DNA from 2 places in the Bacillus sp. 11B20 genome. Region 1 is predicted to be linked to the other one. Evidence: a T-box and tRNA genes for the amino acid it is inferred to sense, from the RefSeq annotation. Region 1 holds a T-box; the other holds one or more tRNA genes.
The links. A T-box is a leader RNA that pairs with one kind of tRNA and senses whether it is charged. The one in region 1 lies ahead of thrS (threonine--tRNA ligase), so its partner is inferred to be a tRNA-Thr.
Positions count from the first base shown of each region.

Region 2: it encodes a tRNA-Thr, which carries the amino acid that the T-box ahead of thrS (threonine--tRNA ligase) is inferred to sense. The anticodon was not compared.

Region 1 is NZ_JBLZWZ010000006.1:207,299-218,087, reverse strand. It holds gene ACN6NB_RS03805 (SpaA isopeptide-forming pilin-related protein) at 1-633, opposite strand, end outside; gene ACN6NB_RS03800 (helix-turn-helix domain-containing protein) at 1,323-2,831, shown strand; gene ACN6NB_RS03795 (hypothetical protein) at 2,888-3,169, opposite strand; gene ACN6NB_RS03790 (MDR/zinc-dependent alcohol dehydrogenase-like family protein) at 3,512-4,795, opposite strand; gene ACN6NB_RS03785 (hypothetical protein) at 4,822-5,391, opposite strand; gene thrS (threonine--tRNA ligase) at 5,544-7,472, opposite strand; T-box leader at 7,526-7,750, opposite strand; T-box leader at 7,788-8,011, opposite strand; gene ACN6NB_RS03775 (DUF1835 domain-containing protein) at 8,086-9,270, opposite strand; gene ACN6NB_RS03770 (MFS transporter) at 9,525-10,712, opposite strand; gene ACN6NB_RS03765 (MerR family transcriptional regulator) at 10,739-10,789, opposite strand, start outside.
Region 2 is NZ_JBLZWZ010000005.1:8,937-19,725, forward strand. It holds gene ACN6NB_RS00870 (PTS transporter subunit EIIC) at 1-187, opposite strand, end outside; gene ACN6NB_RS00875 (MurR/RpiR family transcriptional regulator) at 184-1,053, opposite strand; gene murQ (N-acetylmuramic acid 6-phosphate etherase) at 1,068-1,979, opposite strand; tRNA gene ACN6NB_RS00885 (tRNA-Glu) at 2,200-2,274, shown strand; tRNA gene ACN6NB_RS00890 (tRNA-Val) at 2,281-2,356, shown strand; tRNA gene ACN6NB_RS00895 (tRNA-Thr) at 2,360-2,432, shown strand; tRNA gene ACN6NB_RS00900 (tRNA-Tyr) at 2,461-2,545, shown strand; tRNA gene ACN6NB_RS00905 (tRNA-Gln) at 2,550-2,621, shown strand; gene rocF (arginase) at 2,758-3,669, shown strand; gene sigW (RNA polymerase sigma factor SigW) at 3,853-4,416, shown strand; gene rsiW (anti-sigma-W factor RsiW) at 4,431-5,057, shown strand; gene cdaA (diadenylate cyclase CdaA) at 5,275-6,096, shown strand; gene ACN6NB_RS00930 (CdaR family protein) at 6,089-7,507, shown strand; gene glmM (phosphoglucosamine mutase) at 7,531-8,877, shown strand; gene glmS (glutamine--fructose-6-phosphate transaminase (isomerizing)) at 9,456-10,789, shown strand, end outside.

The DNA.
Region 1 (10,789 bases):
TATCAGCGTTTGTTTTGTAACACTTTGCAGCCCTGCACGCTTAGACACGCTCACTTTGTTTTTTAGTAATTCATCTTCTTCGTTTTGTTTCGTTTGAGCGGCTTCTTGATTGTTAGAAGCTTTATCTTTCTCAGATGAGGTTGAGTCATCTTTTGGAAGGCTTTCTTCACCCTCATTTTGCTTTGTTTTCTCTTCTTGCTGAGTTATACTGGTGACATCGATGTCAATTGATCCTTCTAAATTTGGATCGATCTCAACATCTTCTTTAAATTTTACCGTCACTTCATTTTGTTTTGAAACGGTATACTCGCCAACAGGTATGTCACCTACAGTAATGGGTTCCTTCTGCTCCTTCTCTACCTGGATGGCTGAAGGAAGAGTGAAAACATACGGATATTGTTTTTTTAGATCAATTCCTTTTATTGACCAATGCACAGTGGCCTTTCTTACTTGCTGATCTTCCATGCTTGATAACTTGTTGCCTTCGCTATCAGCAAACTCAATATCCCCATAAATATTTTCTTGAATTTCTTTTGCTTGTGCCCCTGCTAAAGGCAAGACTCCTAATATACTAGACTGTATGACTAGCACCGCAATGAGTGCCAGCGACAATATTCTTTTCAATACATCCACCCTTTTCTAAAATTAATTTTCAACAATGATAAAAAAATCAGTTGTATACTGTCAGATCAATCACTCCGCTTCTGATCAAATATTTTCTAAAAATTGCACCTTAAGACCCTATGAATAAAATGAGTTGTCAATCATGAGTAGTGGATTCAATAACTGGATTGGGGTCCATAGAAATGGGGAATAGTGAGAGGGATCATGAAAGAATAAATATGAATTTTTCTATTGATACTTGAATGAACAATAAACGATGTGTACATGCATATATAAGCATGTATTCACATATAGTTCGTTCATATGAAACAAGCATGTATCATATGGTATGTATGGTTAGACAGTTCAGCATCTTATAGACCGCATTCCTTTCTACTCCCTTTCATATGGTAATCAAAAATCTGCTGCATTTTATTCTTTCATTTACCGTTTCAACAGCAAAAAAATAAACAAAATATCTAAAATGATCCATTTTTATAGGATTCATGGCTTACTTATCACCTTTTAAAAGAAAAATATGGAGAATTAACGAATAATATTTGTTTTCGTCTAATTTTTTTCTCTTTTATCATGAAAAGTGAAGACAAAACGATTTAGCCTAAATATTAAAATCATTTTATGCCTATTTAGAAAATCAAATGTTCTTTAAGTGAACTTCATAATATAGAGGCAAGCCAAGGGAAGGAGTTAGTTGTTTAATGGAGCTCATTGATAATAAATCAAAGAGATGGATAAAAATTTTAAAACTGCTTGTATCAAAAGATAAGTGGTGGAGCCTTCAAGAAATATCGAATGAACAAATCGGTTCGGTTCGTGCCATTCAAAGCGATTTAGAACAAATGAAGTCGTTCCAAACAGAGAACGGAGAGCCGTTAATCCACATAAAGCCAAGACAAGGCATATCCATTTGTTATACACAGACGATACGAGTCGACTACTATATCAAAGAAATTCTAAAAGATACGATTGAAATTCGATTGATTGATGGCGTTTTCTTTGAACAAAACAGGTCTTTCTATGAATGGATGGACATACTGAATATCAGTAGATCCACATTGTATAACACCATTCATAAAATCAATTCGCTTCTTATCTCGTATGACATTGAGTTACGACCAGATAGTATGCAGTTCCATGGAAATGAGAAGGAGATTCGTCAATTTTTTGTGGAATTTTTGTTTGAAGTCTATGGAAGCAGGCTTTGGCCATTCGATGATATTCAAAAGCAAGATGCAGTTGATTTTTTACAAAAGCTATTTCAGGTGCTCGAAGTCAATCTACCTGATGTGGCGATAGATAAATTTTGCCTATGGCTCGCCGTTTCCATACACCGAGTGAGGAAAAATTTTTCAATACGACGCAATTATAGGTACTCAATGGATAAGGAAAAACAAACATCTACAGCTAAAGGTATCTATAATCAAATCAAAAACTTGGAAGAACACGTTTGCCAAATGACAAAGGACACTTTTGGTGTTACGTTGGATCGTCACGAATTTGTCTTTTTACTATTGATTGAACCAGCTATTGGCCATTATAAATCAATTGAAACTGTCGAAGAAAAATTGACGTTCTTTCAATCGCATACACCACACCTCTTCGAAGCCATTCATTCCTTTATCAACCAACTGGAGTTGATATTTCATCAAGAGGTGGCTAATCGCAAGGCGATGACACTGATTCTTCTCCAATATTATGTGTATTCTAGGGAAATTACCGTAAGAGATGGATTCCTTTTCAAAAAGAAATCGAGGTATTTATCAGAGGTAAAAAAACAGCTTCCTTACTTCTATTCGAGGATTACTCATATCATCCAAGAGTTAAAAACAGACGATATACTTGCTTCTTTTGTGAAAAATGAACGAGAATTGATTCGTATCATTACTTCTAACTGGAGGGGGCTTGTTCATTTGGAAATGGATCGGAGAAACGTGTTGAACATTTTTGTCATTTCAACATTAGGTTATAATCATAGTTTGTTTATTGCGGATTTAATTAAATTAAGATTGCCTCCTCTCATTCATATTTTCACAAGTCCAGAAAATACATTAAATGAACAGACAATGGATCGACTTGGGATTGATATGATTGTGACCGATACTGAACTTCCTAATCAATTAGGACGGTCTACGCTGCTGATCAGCTCTTTTCCAACAAAGAAAGAAGTGGACAACTTGCACTCAAGATTGGTTGATATGACAAACTAAGATTCACCAAAAAAAAGCTGCTGAGGAGCTCTCTCAAGCAGCTTTTTGCTTCTGTATTAATGAAGCGCTATTTGTTCATTCATCAAATCAATAGCATAAAGCGATTGCTCATATTCATCTAATAGAAGGTAGACTTTGAGCGGTGCAGCAGTTTGATCTGTCTGCTGCGTGAATAGGACACAAGTGAATTTTTCGATTCCTTCTGGCAGCTTGCTTTTCAGAAAAGGATGAAGAATAGGAGAGATTCGAAGGGTATCAACATCTTGCAACCAAAGCTCATCTTGTAACGCAGGATAATGATCAACCAAAAACTGACGAAACACTTCCAATGTACTCAAGTTAGATATCCTCACTTTCTTCTATTTATAGCTTTAAGCTTACCTAAAACAAACATGTTCAACTCACCCTATGATCTCAGTCCGCCTATTTTCGCATACTACTAGAGACACAATGTCATTTTTTCTTCTAAAAGATTTGTAGATCAACTTTACTGTCATGAGTTTTCCATATGTATGACGTTTACTATATGAAATACGAATTCCCACCGATGGACCTATGATCATATTCTTATCTGTTTCTTTCGTGATGAAACGACAACTTCCTTCTACAAAATTCCATTTTTATTCTAAAAAGAGGAAAATAGGCCAAAAAAGAACAGCTGCTCACTGTTCTTTTAGAAGTTATGAAAGGTCTGTCAAAGAGAATACTTCGCCGCTCACTGCATCAACGCCATCATGACAGTCAAGCTTGCCGCATAAAACATATTGTTTTTGCACATCGTCATAGACATAGATCGGTGTAAGTTCGAGGCGTTCTCTCAATGTTTCAAAGGCTTCTTTCTGAGATATGGTGATTTCACTAGCTGATTGAGATGGATTGAGTATCCCGCATACTTGAAACATCTCTTTTTTATCTATGTAATTAATGGCTTCAAAAGTGCTGGCATCAATGAAGACCTTGATCTTATCCATAAATCCACAGCCTTCTTGCTCATTCGTTTTTAATATCGCTTCGATATAGCCATGATCACGGTGGAGTGTTTTAAGCACCCACTTCCCTGTATCCTTTGAATATTTTTGCGCCAAAAAGGTGCGAACCGCTTTGATACACTCAGCTTGCTCTTCTTTTGAGATCGGGAATGTATCTGGCGAAGGCTCCAGTGAGAAGGCTTGTTCAGCAGTAATGTTCTCGTTTATATTGATTTCCTTTTTTTCAAAGGCTTTGGTTAACGGTTCATTCCACTCCATGACCTGATTCATGTGTATACAATGTGTTTCTTCACGCCCAATTTCAAATGGTATCGTTCCTGTTCCATCGTTCTTGACATAAATTTCTTCTAACGCAAATATAGGGCGGATTCGATTCTGCTCGAAGGAGGGCCAATCAAACCGCTGCACTTGCTGCTCAGCTAAATCCTCGATCCTATCAATGGAAAGCACATATTCTTCAGCTCTTAGTCGTTTTTTTGCCATAAATGGCCCTCGATGTATAAAGTGAATGAGCTGCCCATGTTCATCCCATTTCACCTCGATTCTACCTGAAGGCGTCACTTTCACACCATCTATTGCTTCTTCGAAAAAAAGTTCCCCTTTCTCCTTTTGTTGCAAGTGAAAATGCTCACCATCAATCAACCCTGTTTCTTGTTCAATCCATTGAATGGCATGAGCTGGATAAGGGCTTTTAAATGTGACACCATTCTTCGCGAAGGTTTTATCCATGACAAAAATAACTGTTTCAACCTGCCCTGTATTCAAATTCACGTCAATCACGGCTGTGCCGTCTGGGTTTAGATCATCGTCCTCTGGTTCAGCTTCATGGGTGGGAAACCATTCCATATTCAATGTATACACCGTTTCATTGAACATATTGACGTAACGATGAAAACTGTGCCTTTTTAGATAGTAAAGCTCTAAGCCAAATTTCGCCTTTGTCTGATCGATCAGTTGTTGAATGTTTGCATTCATTTTTTTCACCTCAAAATGATTCAGTCTTATGGAAGAACAAAGATGACGATAAAGCCGAAGATAACGATCGCTGTTAATAATCCTAAAACCATTGACACCATGTTTGTTTTCTTTGTAAAGCCTTTTAATTCATGCTCTTCAGTCGACCGGTCGATTTTTCTAAAGCGAAAAAGCATGCTTAAATTAATAAGGGCTAGAGTTACAAATAATAAGAAAATTAAAAGCGTAGGTTGTATGTTTAAGAATGGATTTGTTACATCTTGGAAGCTGAATGACTGAAGGAACATCAGACCACTTAATACTACTCTTGAAATATTTTCTGCCTTCTTTTCTTTCTCCCACTCTTCCCCCAATTTTTCTTTTTCATAAATGGCTATCTGCTCGAAAAGGGGAATGAAAGACTTTGTTGATCCTTTTTTAATAAAACCATAAATACTTAGAAAGAGCATAATAATTCCTAAACAAAGAAAGAAATGTGTAAATCGAATGTCAGACATTTGAATCAAGATAAAAAAAGCGACGATTATGATACCGGCTATTAAATTAGAGACGATTATTTGTTTTGTCCTCATCTTTTTTAATGCAGCTTGTTCCATACAATACTCCTCCTCGTTTCAAATGTTTCTGTTAAGCGCTCTATCTCTATTACGATTTTATTGAAAAAATGTTTCAATATTTCCCCTTTCCATTGCAGAAATGGAAAGACGCCCATCATTCAATAGACGTCTCACCCTTCGTAATGAAATCATCACAGCATGTCTTGAGCAGCTGTTCTGTCTTTTATTTGCTCAGCTGCCAAACGTTTAAAATCCTCGACAGACAGCTGCTTTGAAGTCTTTTCTCCGTGCTGTCTAATATTTAGTGATTTTTCTTGCATTTCTTTATCGCCAATGACAGCGATATAAGGAATTTTTTGCAATTGTGCTTCTCTCATTTTATAGCCAAGTTTTTCATCCCGTTCATCGATTGTTGCTCTTATTCCGATACTTCTTAATTGCTGCTGCACCTTTAAGCAGTGATCAAGGTGAACAGTTGAGACTGGGATGATTTGTACTTGTACTGGTGCTAGCCATAATGGAAAGACACCCGCAAAATGCTCAATGAGAATGCCAAGGAAACGATCTAGAGAACCAAAAATGGCGCTGTGAATCACAACTGGCCGTACCTTTTCATTTTTTTCATTGATATATGTTAAATCAAATTTCTCAGGCATTTGAAAATCCAGCTGAATTGTGGCGCACTGATGGCTCCGCTGCAGGGCATCTTTAATATGAAAATCGATCTTCGGGCCATAAAATGCCCCATCTCCTTCATTTAGCTGGTAGTCGACCTTTAGACGATCAAGCACATTTTTTAGTGCTGTTTCGGATATTTCCCAAATAGCATCATCCCCTAAGGCTTTTTCTGGACGAGTGGATAGCTCGACTGAATACTCAAACCCAAATGTCCGATACACATGATCAACTAATTGGAAAATCCGTTTGATTTCAGCTTCGATTTGATCTTCTCTTAAAAAAATGTGAGCATCATCTTGGCAAAATGTCCTGACCCTGAACAATCCATTTAACGCTCCGCTAAATTCATGACGATGCACCTGACCAAACTCAGCCATTCTGATTGGAAGGTCTCTGTATGAATATAAGCTGTTTTTGAACATGAGCATATGCCCTGGACAGTTCATCGGTTTTAAAGCAAAGCTTGTATGGTCTACTTCTGAGAAATACATATTTTCATGATAATGATCCCAGTGCCCTGACTTTTCCCAAAGCTCTTGGTTCATCATAAACGGTGTACTCACTTCTTCGTATTGCGCTTTTCCTCGCACTTCTCTTGAAAAGGCCATTAATTCATTTCTGACAATCTGACCTTTTGGTAAATAAAACGGCATGCCTGGCGCTTCTTCTGAAAACATAAAGAGGGATAACTGTTTCCCTAATTTCCGGTGATCACGTTTATTTGCTTCTTCCATGAAATGAAGATAATCAGCTAGATGATTTGGATGCTGAAACGCTACACCATACACTCGCTGCAAGACATCCTGATTGCTATCTCCCCGCCAATAAGCCCCTGCAACACGTGTTAGTTTAAATGACTTTAAGTACCCTGTAGAAGGTACATGCGGCCCGCGGCATAAATCTACAAATTCTCCTTGCTGATAAACTGTGATGGCTTCTTGAGAGGGTAACCCTTTTAAAATATCCAGCTTATATGGATCATGTGCAAACAGCGCTTCTGCTTCTTTGTAAGAGACCTCTTTTCTTTGGATGGGATGATTCTCATTTATGATGTTTTTCATCTCTTTTTCAATTTCTTCCAAATCCTCTACGCTTAATGTTTGATCGAGCTTCATATCATAGTAAAATCCATTTTCAATGACAGGTCCGATCCCCAGTGTGACATTGTCATATAACCTTTTCACAGCCTGGGCTAATACGTGTGCTGATGTATGGCGCAGCACTTCAACCCCTTCTTTTGAATCAAGTGTGACAATAGACAGCCCAGCATCGCTGTTTAGCTTTTCACTTAAATCAACCATTTGATCATTGACCTTTCCCGCCACTGCTTTTTTTCTTAAGCTCGGACTAATATGGGAGGCAACATCTGCAACAGTCGTACCTGCGGGAAACTCCTTTATCTTTCCATCTGGAAATTGAATCTTCACCATGTTTTCTCTCATAACTGACACACCTTTCCTATTTTTTGAAATAAAAAAAACACACCCATCCCTCATAGAGGGACGAATGTGTAATCCGTGGTTCCACCCAAATTCCCATAACGCGTATTCGCTTTATGGCTCTGGTGCCGTAACGCGGCATTGACGGTATTGGATACTGCAATTTTCCCCAATACAGCTCAAAGGTGGTAAGACAGCTTTTCTGCGTTAGGAAGATTTCAGCGTGACTTCCCTCTCTGGTAACCGATAAAAGCTGCTCATGTCCTTTTCAAAGCAATGATCCTATATGAGTGTACAAAAAAACACACCCATCCCTCATAGAGGGACGAATGTGTGATCCGTGGTTCCACCCAAATTCCCATAATGCGTATTCGCTTTATGGCTCTGGTGCCGTAACGTGGCGTAGACGATATTGGATACTGTAATTTCCCCAATACAGCTCAAAGGTGGTAAGACAACTTTTCTGTGTTAGGAAGATTTCAGCGTGACTTCCCTCTCTGATAACCAGTAAAAATGGCTCATGTCCTTTTCTTCGCTTTTAATTTCTCCATATCTTACATGATGATGATGGATGATGTAAAGGATTATTTTGTGCAGTGATAACGAAATTCATTCTTTAAATGTAATATTGTGTGTATTCACTTGGGCTGTATTCAATTTCAAACGCAGGAGATAAGGCTCGTTTCACTTCTTCAGTGATTCGCTCTCCTTCTTGATTGAACTTTCTTTCCATGTCTACGCCATTTGGCTGCAAATCATCGGTTTCTTCGTCAAACCAGCGGCCATACTGTATATTCCAATTCCATAACTTTGAGAAAAGAGTATCACTCATTGGTACATCATCTCTTTCTAAATGACATTGACAATGCCCGCAATGAAAAGGTTCACTACCGTAATCTCCTTCAATTTTCACAAAAGGATGATCCTCAAACTCTCGGCAGCACACCCATTTTTTGAAGTGCTGACCGAACTCTGTCAGTTTAATCGAGTAATAACGCATGGAAGTTCGTTTTCCTTTCATGTCAAACATCCCTTGATCAATTAATGTCTTCAATCGATATTCAATAAAATCATCACCGATATACTGATCTAAATGACCAATGACTTCTCCTATTAAGCGTGGAGTGACGATATACTCCTCTTCTGGCGCGGACTGATGAAGCCGCTTAGCCATTTTCACTAAATAAGCATCAAATTCATCTTCTGGTACGATGATCACTTGTCCTTTTTGCCATATCCGCAGCGTATGATTTTCTTTAGCAAGTGAAACCCATTCGTTTTGTAATCTTTCTCTCTCTTCTTTTGTCACTGGGTGAATATGCGATTTACTCTCATACAAAATTTTAAATTTTTCAGATGCGATTTCTCCGGAATGTCGAAGGATCATTCTTCTTGTATTCGTATTGAACAGCTGATCAAATGCTGTCGTTATATTGATTACAGACAATTCAACCCTTTTCTCTTTTAATAAATAGACGGCATATCGCAAGCCAATTTGCTCATGTGCATTACTGCCTGTCCAGATGAGTATACGACTGCCAGCTTTTATTTCTTTTATTTGCTGAAGCATTCTATGCTGATCGTTGACCATGTCATCAAAATAGCCAAATTCATTTGACATCACGTTACGCAGCCACTCTATACGGTTCGCTTGTCCTTCATGTTCGTGTAAATGTAGAAGTGGCCCAATTGAATAAATATCATCAAAAGCGATGACATCATCTATTTGTTTTTGCTTCATTTCACGTATTGCTTGTTTTAAACTACCGGCAGCTGCCGCCCCAAATATGATATGTATCATCATCCGTCTCCCTTTATCTTACAGTTTATTTCATCTTCACCTATTCATGGTTCTTGCGTCAATTCTATTGAGTCAATTTCATTCAAAAGTATGACAATGAGATGATCAGGTATTTACAGAAGTAATAAAGCAGAAGTGAAGAGATAAAAATTTTTATAAAAAAAGCCCAGGAAATGGGCAAAGGAACTACCCTAAATAAGTAGTTCCCACAATACAAAACTAAATTTGTATGTTCACTAGTGAAATCGTTCATGTTACCTTACTTGCTCCATCACCTTCAAACTCTTCTGCTGAGAGATTCGATCAAACGCCACCATCAGAATGGTCATGAGTAAAGCGAGAAGAACCGTTCCAGCGCTGATCCAGCTTAGGTTCAATATAGATGTCCTGCTTAGTACAAGACCTCCTAAACCAGAGCCTAAAGCAAATCCGAATTGAATAAATGATGTATTGACACTTAATGCGATATCAGGAGATTTCGGTACAAGTGTGACAAGATATAGCTGCTGAGCTGGCGATGTGCTCCATGTTGCAATCATCCATATCATGATCACCGCCACCATGACCACGAGGTTCCCTGTCACAAATGCTAGCAGCATAAGCATGATGATTTGTAGAATAATTCCGGAGAAAATCGTGAATGTTGGGCCTTTTTTATCTGCTGCTACCCCTCCAAGACTGGAGCCCAAAAAGCTGCATATTCCCGCTAGTAATAAAATGCCACTGATTTCTGTAATGCTAAGGTTTGCTGATTCTTGCAGGAAGGGCGTTAAATAGGTAAATAAAGTGGAATATCCCCCAACATAGAATAGCGTCACTGCCACTGCCAGCAAAATTCTCTTATCTTTTAAAATTGATAACTGCATACCTAGCGTCACCGGTTCTTGTTCTTTCATAGAAGGGATGCGCCTATATACAACAATCAGCGGAATGAGCGTGATCAATCCAATGGCTGCAAATAATGCTTTCCATCCAATCATGCTGCTTAGAAATGTCCCGATTGGCACACCTAAAACCAAGGAACTGCTTAATCCCATTAAAATGATGCCAATGGCTGTTCCTCTTTTTTCTCGCTCGACAAGACGAGTAGCCACAGCCATTGCCACCACAATGGCCGTCCCTCCACTAATTCCTTGTAAAATCCTTGTCATCAGCACCATTTCAAACGAATGGCTGACACTTGTGAGGATATTACTTAAAGTAAAAATGATCAGCATCCATGATAATATTTTTCTGCGGTCGATATTGATGGTTAGTGCAATGACAATCGGTGCGCCGATTGCTGCTGAGAGCGCTAAGGATGTGACCAATAAACCAGCAGCTGATGTCGTGACCTGTAAATCATCTGCGACCATTTGAATAATCCCTGTAATGATATATTCGATTGTTCCGATTAAGAAGGCTGCTAAAGCAAGTAAATAAACAACGGCTTTATTTTTCATCGTGAAGTTTCTCCTTTGGGCAATGTTTACACTTCATTTTTTATAGGAATTTGTATTTCAATGAGTCTTCCTTCTTC
Region 2 (10,789 bases), on a different contig from region 1:
TTTCTGCTTCGACGACGCCAATGACGCCATCGAGTTCTTTGATTGCTGTGATGTGAACTTTTTCATTTTCGATCGGTGTAATTCGAAGACGTGTCATACAATGTGTATGGGAAGAGATATTTTCAGAACCACCACAGAGTGAAAGAATGTCTTTCGCCAACTGCTGATATTTCTTTTGATGACTCATGTTGAATCCCCCTTTGTTTTTCGTTTCATGGAGCGGATGGCATGCCTTGTCTTGTCAATATATTGCGCTGTCTCTTCATATTGACGAGAAGCTAAACTGAGGAACAAGACATCAATTAAGTAGAGCTGTGCCATTCTAGAGGAAGTGGCAGCACTGCGAAAAGGTGCTTCATTGGAACCGGACGTCGATAGGTGAACATCACATAAAGCAGAAACGCTTGTATGACCTGGATGTGTTAAAGCAATTGTTTTCACTTGATTGTCTTTTGCGAGCTGAAGGGCTTGAATGATGTCTAACGTTTCTCCTGAAAAGGAGATACCAAACACAATGTCATTCTCTCCTGCATTTGCGATGACCGTAGATGCAATGTGCATGTCAGTGAAGGCTGTCGCTGCATAGTTAATTCTGAGAAATTTCTGCTGGGCATCAGCTGCGACGATACCAGATGCACCAACACCGATAAAATGAATTTGGTTTGCATTCAGCAGTAATTGAACAGCCTTTTCTAAAGCATCTGCATTTAAAATAGAAGCGGTGTCCTTAATCGATTGAATCGAGTTTCCTGCTGTTTTTTGAATAATGGATTGAAGCGGTTCATCTTGTTCGATATCTCTGTAGCCTTGTTTATCGTCATGCATCAAGTCTCCAGCGATCCGCATTTTTAAATCTTGATAGCCATCCAGCCCGAGAGATTTACAAAGTCGGATGACTGCAGAGCTGCTTGCGCCGGCTGCCTGACTGATTTCATGTACTGTACTTTTAATGACTTTGTCAGGATGGGCAAGGATATAGTCTGCAATGATTTTTTCAGATTGGGGGAGCTTTGATTTGATTGTGTGTAGTAGGGTAAGTCCACCTGCTGACATGAGCTCTGCCTCCTTTAGGATTGATAACGTGAGATCGCTTTGTCGATGTGGCCATTCGTTTTGCTCAGTAAATCTTTGGCTGTTTTCTTGTCTGTGTTTGTTTGGAGCATGACGATGGCAGTTTTGACTTCTAAGTCTGCTGCTTCAAGAGTCTTTACGGCTTGTTCGTAGGAAGCATTTGTCACATGTTGAATGATGGTGATGGCGCGTTCTTTTAATTTATGATTGCTGACTTTTACATCAACCATCAGGTTTTCATATACTTTGCCTTGTCTGATCATGACTGAGGTGGAAAGCATATTTAAAATCATTTTATGAGCGGATGCGGCTTTCATTCTTGTTGACCCAGTGATGGCTTCTGGTCCTACAATGACCTCAATGGCGCAATCTGCAAGCTCGCTAATTTCTGCTTGTTTATTGCAGCTAAGTGCGACTGTTTTAGCTCCAATTGACTTTGCATAGTTTAAAGCGCCGATGATATAAGGTGTCCTGCCGCTTGCGGCAATTCCGACGACTGTATCTTTTGATGTGAGATTGATGTGTATTAAATCCTGTTTGCCGGCTTCTTCACTGTCTTCCACATCTTCGGCAGCTTGAGAAAAAGCTGAGTCTCCGCCTGCCATGATGCCTACAATGACATCAGGTGAGACGCTATAGGTTGGGGGACATTCGACAGCATCCATTACGCCAATTCTGCCGCTCGTTCCGGCGCCTAAATAAACGAGTCTGCCTCCATTTGAGATGGATTCATAGGCAAAGTCACTTGCTGTTTTGACATGGGGAAGTACAAGGTTGACTGCTTGAGCGACCTTCCTATCTTCTTCATTAATCATCTGGAGTATTTCAAGCGGATCTGCTTGAGAAATTCCCATTGTGTTGGGGTTTCTTGATTCTGTTGTCAAAGAACGCAGTTGAGATGGCTGCATGTGACATACCTCCTTATTTCTTCATTTTCAGTATATTGAGTATGATATGAAATTTCAATATTATATTTGAATATTGAAATTATATTTCAGTTAAAATGTTGATTAAATAGGGAGTAAATAGTTAGAAAATAAAAAAAATAAAAATCCCCTTTACAAAAGGGGGACAACCTGTATATAATAACTTTTGTCAGCTTCACGGAAACAACAAACTTGACAAACTGGCCCGTTGGTCAAGCGGTTAAGACACCGCCCTTTCACGGCGGTAACACGGGTTCGAATCCCGTACGGGTCACCATGATGTGGAGGATTAGCTCAGCTGGGAGAGCATCTGCCTTACAAGCAGAGGGTCGGCGGTTCGAGCCCGTCATCCTCCACCATATGCCGGTGTAGCTCAACTGGTAGAGCAACTGACTTGTAATCAGTAGGTTGGGGGTTCAAGTCCTCTTGCCGGCACTGTTTTATCTTTATCAATTCCATATGTGGAGGGGTAGCGAAGTGGCTAAACGCGGCGGACTGTAAATCCGCTCCCTCCGGGTTCGGCGGTTCGAATCCGTCCCCCTCCACCATTTTTGGGCTATAGCCAAGCGGTAAGGCAACGGACTTTGACTCCGTCATGCGTTGGTTCGAATCCAGCTAGCCCAGTTAAGACACCTTTTTCAGAAAGGTGTCTTTTTTTATGTTGGCAGAGAGAATGTATAACTATTCAAAATGTTGTTGAGTTGAGTCAGAAGGGATCAAGAAAGTAAAATATAAGCATGAACGGAAAGGGGATGTACATATGGGAGAGCAAAAGAAGGTCACGATTGTTGGAGTTCCGATGGACTTGGGGCAAACGAGAAGGGGCGTCGATATGGGGCCGAGTGCGATTCGTTGTGCAGGCGTAAAAGAAAAATTGGAAACGCTCTCATTTGATGTGGAGGATCTAGGAGATATTCCAGTTGAACAAAGAGATGATGAGAAAGGTTTATATACAAGTGAAAAGCTAAAAAATTTAACGGAGAATGCTGGTGCGAATCAGCTGCTTGCTGAGAAGGTTGACAGTATTGTGCAATCAGGTTCGTTTCCGCTCATTTTAGGTGGTGATCACAGCATTGCGATTGGCACACTTGCTGGGGTAGCCAAGCATTATGAAAACTTAGGAGTCATTTGGTACGATGCGCATGGTGATTTAAATACGGAGGAAACCTCTCCTTCTGGAAATATTCATGGCATGCCGCTTGCTGTCAGTCTTGGTTTTGGGCATGCTGATTTAACAAACATTGGCGGTTATTCGCCTAAATTGAAGCCTGAAAATGTCGTTATAATTGGTGCTCGATCCTTAGATGAAGGAGAGCGGGCATTGATTCGAGAGAAAGGCATTAAAGTCTATACGATGCATGAAATTGATCGTTTAGGAATGACAAGGGTGATGGAGGAAGCTATTGCGTATCTAAGGGAAAGAACAGATGGTGTCCATCTGTCGCTTGATTTAGACGGGCTAGACCCAGCAGAATGCCCTGGTGTAGGCACTCCGGTAGCAGGCGGCATTAGTTACCGGGAGAGTCATCTTGCAATGGAGCTTTTAGAGGAGGCGGGTATTTTAACGTCTGCTGAATTTGTTGAAGTAAATCCGGTTTTAGATGAGAAAAACAAAACAGCAGAAGCTGCTGTGGCATTAATTGGTTCGTTAATGGGTGAAAAGCTATTGTAGAGCGGGACTTGTTCCCGTTCTTTTTTGTTTTGGGAAAATTTAAGGATATGTTAAGGTTTTTACCGGTTGATAAGCGTAACACACTGTCAAAAATTTGTTACACTATTTTTTAGAGGAGAATGAAACCTTTTGGAAAGAGGTTCGTATACATAAAGACCGGTGAAGGCAGAGGTTGAATATACTATGGACACAATGATTAAAAAGAGAATTAAGCAAGTGAAAAAAGGCGACCAGAACGCATTTGCAGACATCGTAGACCTGTATAAAGACAAAATTTATCAGCTGTGCTACCGTATGCTTGGGAATGCACATGAAGCGGAGGATATTGCGCAGGAGGCGTTTATTCGTGCTTATGTGAATATCGAAAGCTTTGATGTGAATCGTAAGTTTTCCACGTGGCTGTACCGCATTGCAACCAACCTGACCATCGACCGTATTCGCAAAAAAAAGCCGGATTACTATTTAGATGCAGAGGTGGCAGGAACAGAAGGATTAAATATGTATTCTCAAATTGCTGCTGATGGCATTTTGCCAGAGGATGAGGTGGTGTCTCTTGAATTATCGAGTACCATTCAGCAAAAAATTCTAAGATTACCCGACAAATATCGTTCGGTCATCGTATTAAAGTATATTGATGAACTCTCGTTAAAAGAGATTAGTGAGATTCTGAATATACCAGTTGGTACGGTGAAAACGAGAATACACAGGGGTAGAGAGGCTCTCCGGAAACAGTTGAGAGACCTTTGAGTGAGGTGATTTTGATGAGCTGTCAGGATAGAATCGTCCAGCTTATGCATCAGTATTTAGACGGGGACATTGAGCCCCAAGACGAAAAAGAATTAAAAAGCCATCTGCAATCGTGTGAGGAGTGCCGTACTCATTTTCAACAAATTGAGAAATCCATCGCGCTAGTGCAGAGTACATCTCATATAGAAGCACCATCTGATTTCACTGCAAAGGTGATGGCAGGTCTTCCAAAGGAGAAAAAGCGTGTGTCGGTTCAAAGATGGATCAAAGCTCACCCGCTGATGGTAGCCGCTGCCCTCTTTCTCATTTTAATGGGAGGTAGTCTGTTCACGAGCTGGAATACCGATCATAATTTCAGTGTGTCAAAGCAGCCGAATCTCGTCGTTGAAAATGATACAGTGACCGTACCTAAAGGGGAAACCGTAAAGGGTGATGTCACTGTCAAAAATGGCAAGTTGATTGTAGAAGGCAAGGTTGATGGAAATGTCACCGTCGTCAATGGGGAACAGTTGACTGCTTCTGCCGGACAAGTCACTGGTCAAATTAATGAAATTAATGAAGTGTTTGATTGGATCTGGTACAAAATGAAATCAACAGCACAAAACGTGATGCGGGTCATTGGGCCAGAGGAGCAAAAGTAACTCAATCGGCTTAAGAGCAGTCTCTAAGGGGGGCTGCTCTTTTTCTATACATTTGTGAGATTCACGCATACTAACAAGTCAGCCAGATATGGCAACTATTTTCCTTGCTGAAACAAAATGTGGTATAATAGCCACGCTATGTATTGATACATAGGCTCTTTTTATATTAAAAAATGCATCAAACGAAGAATAACTGAAAATTCTGGAGGACGAGGAAATGGCTTTAGGGGATATTCCTTTTTTGCAGTACCTCGGTAATGCTGTTGATATTCTCGTTGTTTGGTATGTGATATATAAATTAATGATGGTCATCCGCGGAACAAAAGCGGTTCAGCTTTTAAAGGGAATTGTGGTCATTGTTCTCGTCAGGATGGGAAGTGCGTATCTCGGTCTTAACACACTTCAATGGCTGATGGATCAAGCGATTACGTGGGGATTCCTTGCGATCATTATTATTTTTCAGCCAGAGCTAAGGAGAGCGCTTGAGCAGCTTGGGCGCGGCCGTTTCTTCTCAAGAAGCGGGACACCTGTAGAGGAACAGCAGCAGAAAACGATCGAGGCAATTACAAAAGCAATTAACTATATGGCGAAACGCAGAATCGGCGCGCTGCTGACAATTGAGCGCGATACCGGAATGAATGATTACATAGAGACAGGAATTCCTTTGAATGCAAAGGTGAGTTCAGAGCTGCTCATTAATATTTTCATTCCGAATACACCGCTTCATGACGGTGCTGTCATTATGAAGCGGGATGAGATTGCAGCTGCAGCTTGCTATTTACCGCTGTCAGAAAGCCCTTTTATTTCTAAGGAGCTTGGGACGCGTCATAGGGCAGCAGTCGGAATTAGTGAAGTGACAGACAGCTTAACTGTCATCGTTTCTGAGGAAACTGGCGGCATTTCTGTCGCAAGGAATGGTGATCTTCACCGAGAATTGACAGAAGAAGCGCTTGAAGAAATGCTGATTGCTGAATTTAGTAAGAACAGCAAAGATGCTTCCTCGACCAAATGGTATTGGAGGGGCAAGAAAAATGGATAAGATTTTGAATAATCGCTGGGCCGTTAAGCTTCTTGCATTGGTCTTCGCTTTATTGCTGTATGGTGCAGTCAATTCAGCGCAAGCGCCCACGCCGAAAAAAATCGGTGAATCCTTTTTCCCAACATCGACGACAGATGAAGCAACTTTAACTGACATTCCTGTTAAAGCGTATTATGATGACGAGAAATACGTTGTCACTGGTGTGCCGCAGACAGTCAATGTCACGATTAAAGGGTCAACAAGTGCTGTGAAAACAGCAAGGCAAACAAAGAATTTTGAAATTTACGCAGACATGCAGAACTTATCGACAGGTACACATAAAGTGGAGCTGAAGGCAAGAGATGTATCGAAGGGACTCACACTATCGATTAATCCATCTGTGACGACTGTGACGATACAAGAAAAAACGACAGCTGAATTTCCTGTTGAAACCGAATTTTATAATCAAAATAAAATCAAAGACGGCTATTCACCTGAACAGCCCATTGTGAATCCGAAAAAGGTCACAGTTACTGGATCAAAGGACGTCATCGACAAAATTTCTGTCATTAAAGCTTTTGTGAATTTAGAGGATGTCGATCAGCAAATTGAAAAAGAAGCGAAGCTCACTGTGTATGATAGCAGCGGGAATGAGCTGCCAGTCGAAGTAAGTCCGTCCGTGGTGGATATTACGGTTCCAATCTCGAGTCCGAGCAAAAAGGTTCCGTTTAAACTTGAGCGGACGGGCAGCTTGCCAGAAGGGATCAGCATTTCAAGCATTGAGACAAGCCCGAGTGAGGTCACAGTGTACGGCTCTCAAAAGGCACTGGATGCACTTGATTTTATTGATGGCGTCAAGCTGGACCTAAGTAAGATCAAAGATGATACGGAGATTGATGCCGATATTCCGCTGCCAGATGGTGTGAAAAAGGTATCACCCGAAACTGTTAAGATCAAAGTGAAGGTTGCAACAGCTGAAGAAAAAAAGATCGATAATGTACCGATTTCTGTCGTGGGTTTGAGCAAGGATTTCACATCTGATTTTGTGAGCCCATCTTCTGGACGGATCACGTTAACAGCAAAGGGGTCGAAGAGTGCGATTGATAAACTAAAGGCTTCAGATGTTGAAGCCTATATCAATGCAGGGGACTTGAACGAAGGAACCCATGAGGTCAAAGTTCAAGTGAATGGTCCTCAAAATGTGACATGGACATTATCAAGATCAAAGGTCAAAGTGAAACTCACTTCTACTGATACAGAGGATCAGCCGGCGTCGACGAATGATCGAAAGGATCAAAAAGATCAATCAACTGATGATGATGATCAGAGTGAGAAGAGTAAAGAAGAATCCACACAAGATAAAGCAAAGAAAGAATCAAGTCAAAGACAGCCGGTCAAAGAAGATAAAAAAGAGGACGAAGCGTCCTCTTGAATGGAAAAAGGAGCGATTGAAACATGGGCAAGTACTTTGGAACTGATGGTGTAAGGGGTGTAGCAAATAGCGAATTAACACCAGAGCTCGCATTTAAAGTTGGGAGATTTGGCGGCTATGTGCTCACAAAGGATAAAGAACGTCCAAAGGTACTCGTTGGACGAGACACACGTGTATCCGGTCATATGCTGGAAGGAGCGCTCGTTGCAGGCTTACTTTCAATTGGAGCTGAAGTGATGCGTCTAGGTGTGATCTCAACACCTGGTGTGTCTTATTTAACGAAGGCAATGGATGCTGAAGCGGGTGTCATGATTTCTGCTTCACACAATCCAGTTCAAGACAACGGCATTAAATTCTTCGGCGGTGACGGCTTTAAGCTGTCAGATGAACAGGAAAGCGAAATTGAGCAGCTGATGGATCAGCCAGTCGATCAATTACCACGCCCAGTTGGAGCGGATCTTGGAACGGTCAATGACTATTTTGAAGGCGGTCAGAAATACTTGCAATTCTTGAAGCAGACAGCGGATGAGGATTTCACAGGTATTCACGTGGCGCTTGACTGTGCACACGGTGCAACCTCTTCTCTAGCGACACATTTATTTGCAGATTTAGATGCTGATGTGTCTACAATGGGAACATCACCAAATGGACTGAATATCAATGATGGTGTAGGCTCAACTCATCCAGAGGCACTTTCTGCATTTGTGAAGGAGAAGGGTGCAGATATTGGTCTTGCGTTTGATGGTGACGGTGACCGTTTAATTGCAGTCGATGAAAAAGGTGATATCGTAGACGGCGATCAAATTATGTACATATGCGCACGTTATTTGAAGGATGAAGGCCGATTAAAGGATGACACCGTCGTGTCAACGGTCATGAGCAACCTTGGTTTTTATAAAGCGCTTGAGAAGCAAGGCATTAAGAGCATTCAAACTGCTGTTGGTGACCGCTATGTGGTCGAAGCGATGAAAAATGATGGCTATAATGTCGGCGGTGAGCAATCAGGCCATTTGATTTTCCTTGATTATAATACGACAGGTGATGGCATGCTTTCTGCGATCATGCTTGTGAATACGCTCAAAGCGACAGGGAAAACATTATCAGAGCTTGCAGCGGAAATGGAAAAGTTCCCGCAGCTTTTAGTGAATGTGAAAGTGTCTGATAAATATAAAGTAGAAGAAAATGAAAAAGTAAAAGCAGTGATCCAAGAGGTCGAAAAAGAGATGAATGGTGACGGCCGTATCCTTGTTCGTCCATCTGGAACAGAACCGCTTGTACGTGTTATGGCTGAGGCAAAAACAAAAGAGCTGTGTGATGAATATGTAGCTCGAATTACGGCTGTTGTGAAAGAAGAAATGGGTATTGAGTAATAGATGAAAGCAAATCGCTAGCAGCGGTTTGCTTTTTTTTTTCGAATAAACGACATAATTGGATGGATCTGTACGAATCATATAAGTGAGGGCAACTTGAAGCTGCCTTCATACATAGGAGAGCACATCAAAGGTAGAACGTGACAAGCCTCATCGCATATAGTGTATGGAGGTCTCACTTTCTCAAATGAAGGCAATCACCTGCTAAATTGTGATTGACGGAGGTCAGACCTTATAGTACAATCATCCTTGTGTTACTGGATTTTTATTCTATCAGGAAAGGCAGGGTAGATGTTCAGAAACTCTCTTATAATTATAGCGCCCGAACTAAGCGATCGGACGAAAGATGCTTAGTTGACGAGGATGGAGGTTATCGAATTTTCGGCGGATGCCTCCCGGCTGATCAAAAAAAGAGATCACAGCCGTAAGTGTTTCTTTAAACCAAAGAGGTGACTCTTTGTACAAAGGGAATACACATGATCTCCCAAAATAAACATGTAGAGAGGGACGAAGAAATGTCCCTTCTATTTTAGTAGGCTTTCTTTGTCCCTTTCACATGATCGGGAGGAAGAATATTTATGTGTGGAATCGTGGGTTATATTGGTCAGAATGATGCGAAGGAAATCTTATTAAAAGGTTTAGAGAAGCTTGAGTACCGCGGGTATGATTCAGCAGGTATCGCTGTGGCAAACGAAGAAGGCGTGCATGTGTTCAAAGAAAAAGGACGTATCGCTGAGCTTCGTGAAGTCGTGGATGCAAACGTAGCATCTTCAGCAGGAATCGGACATACACGCTGGGCAACTCACGGTGTACCAAGCCATCTAAATGCGCATCCGCATCAAAGTGCTTCTGGCCGTTTTACGCTTGTTCATAACGGTGTCATCGAGAACTATGTACAATTGACACGCGAATATTTACAAGACGTCACACTAAAAAGCGACACAGATACAGAGGTTGTTGTTCAAGTCATCGAACAATTTGTGAATAGAGGTCTTGATACAGAGGAAGCTTTCCGTCAAACGCTTCTTCAACTAAAAGGCTCTTACGCGATTGCCCTTTTCGATAACGAAAACAAAGAAACAATCTATGTGGCGAAAAACAAAAGCCCATTATTGGTTGGTTTCGGCGAAGATTTCAACGTTGTGGCTTCTGACGCAATGGCGATGCTTCAAGTAACAAACGAATATGCGGAATTAATGGATAAAGAAATGGTCATTGTTACTAAAGACGAGGTTATTATTAAAAACCTTGACGGTGATATCATGACACGTCCTTCTTATATCGCTGAGCTTGATGCAAGCGACATTGAGAAAGGCACATATCCTCACTACATGTTAAAAGAAACGGATGAACAGCCGCTTGTTATGCGCAAAATCATCCAAGAATATCAAGATGAAAACAGCAAGCTTTCAGTCGCTGGCGATATCGCAAGCGCAGTAGCAGAAGCAGACCGCATTTACATTGTGGCTTGTGGAACGAGCTACCATGCAGGACTTGTTGGTAAACAATATATTGAAGACTGGGCAAAAGTACCTGTAGAAGTCCATGTAGCGAGTGAGTTCTCTTACAACATGCCGCTTCTATCGAAAAAACCGTTGTTCATCTTCCTTTCTCAATCTGGGGAGACTGCGGACAGCCGTGCTGTACTTGTTCAAGTCAAAGAGCTTGGTCATAAAGCATTAACGATCACAAACGTACCAGGGTCTACGCTTTCTCGTGAAGCGGACTTTACATTGCTTCTTCATGCAGGACCAGAAATTGCAGTGGCTTCAACAAAAGCCTACACAGCACAAATCGCTGTACTTGCAATTCTTGCTTCAGTTGCAGCTGAATTAAACGGTCAATCTCTTGACTTTGATCTTGTCAAAGAGCTTGGTATTGTAGCAAACGCAATGGAAGCCCTTGTCGATCA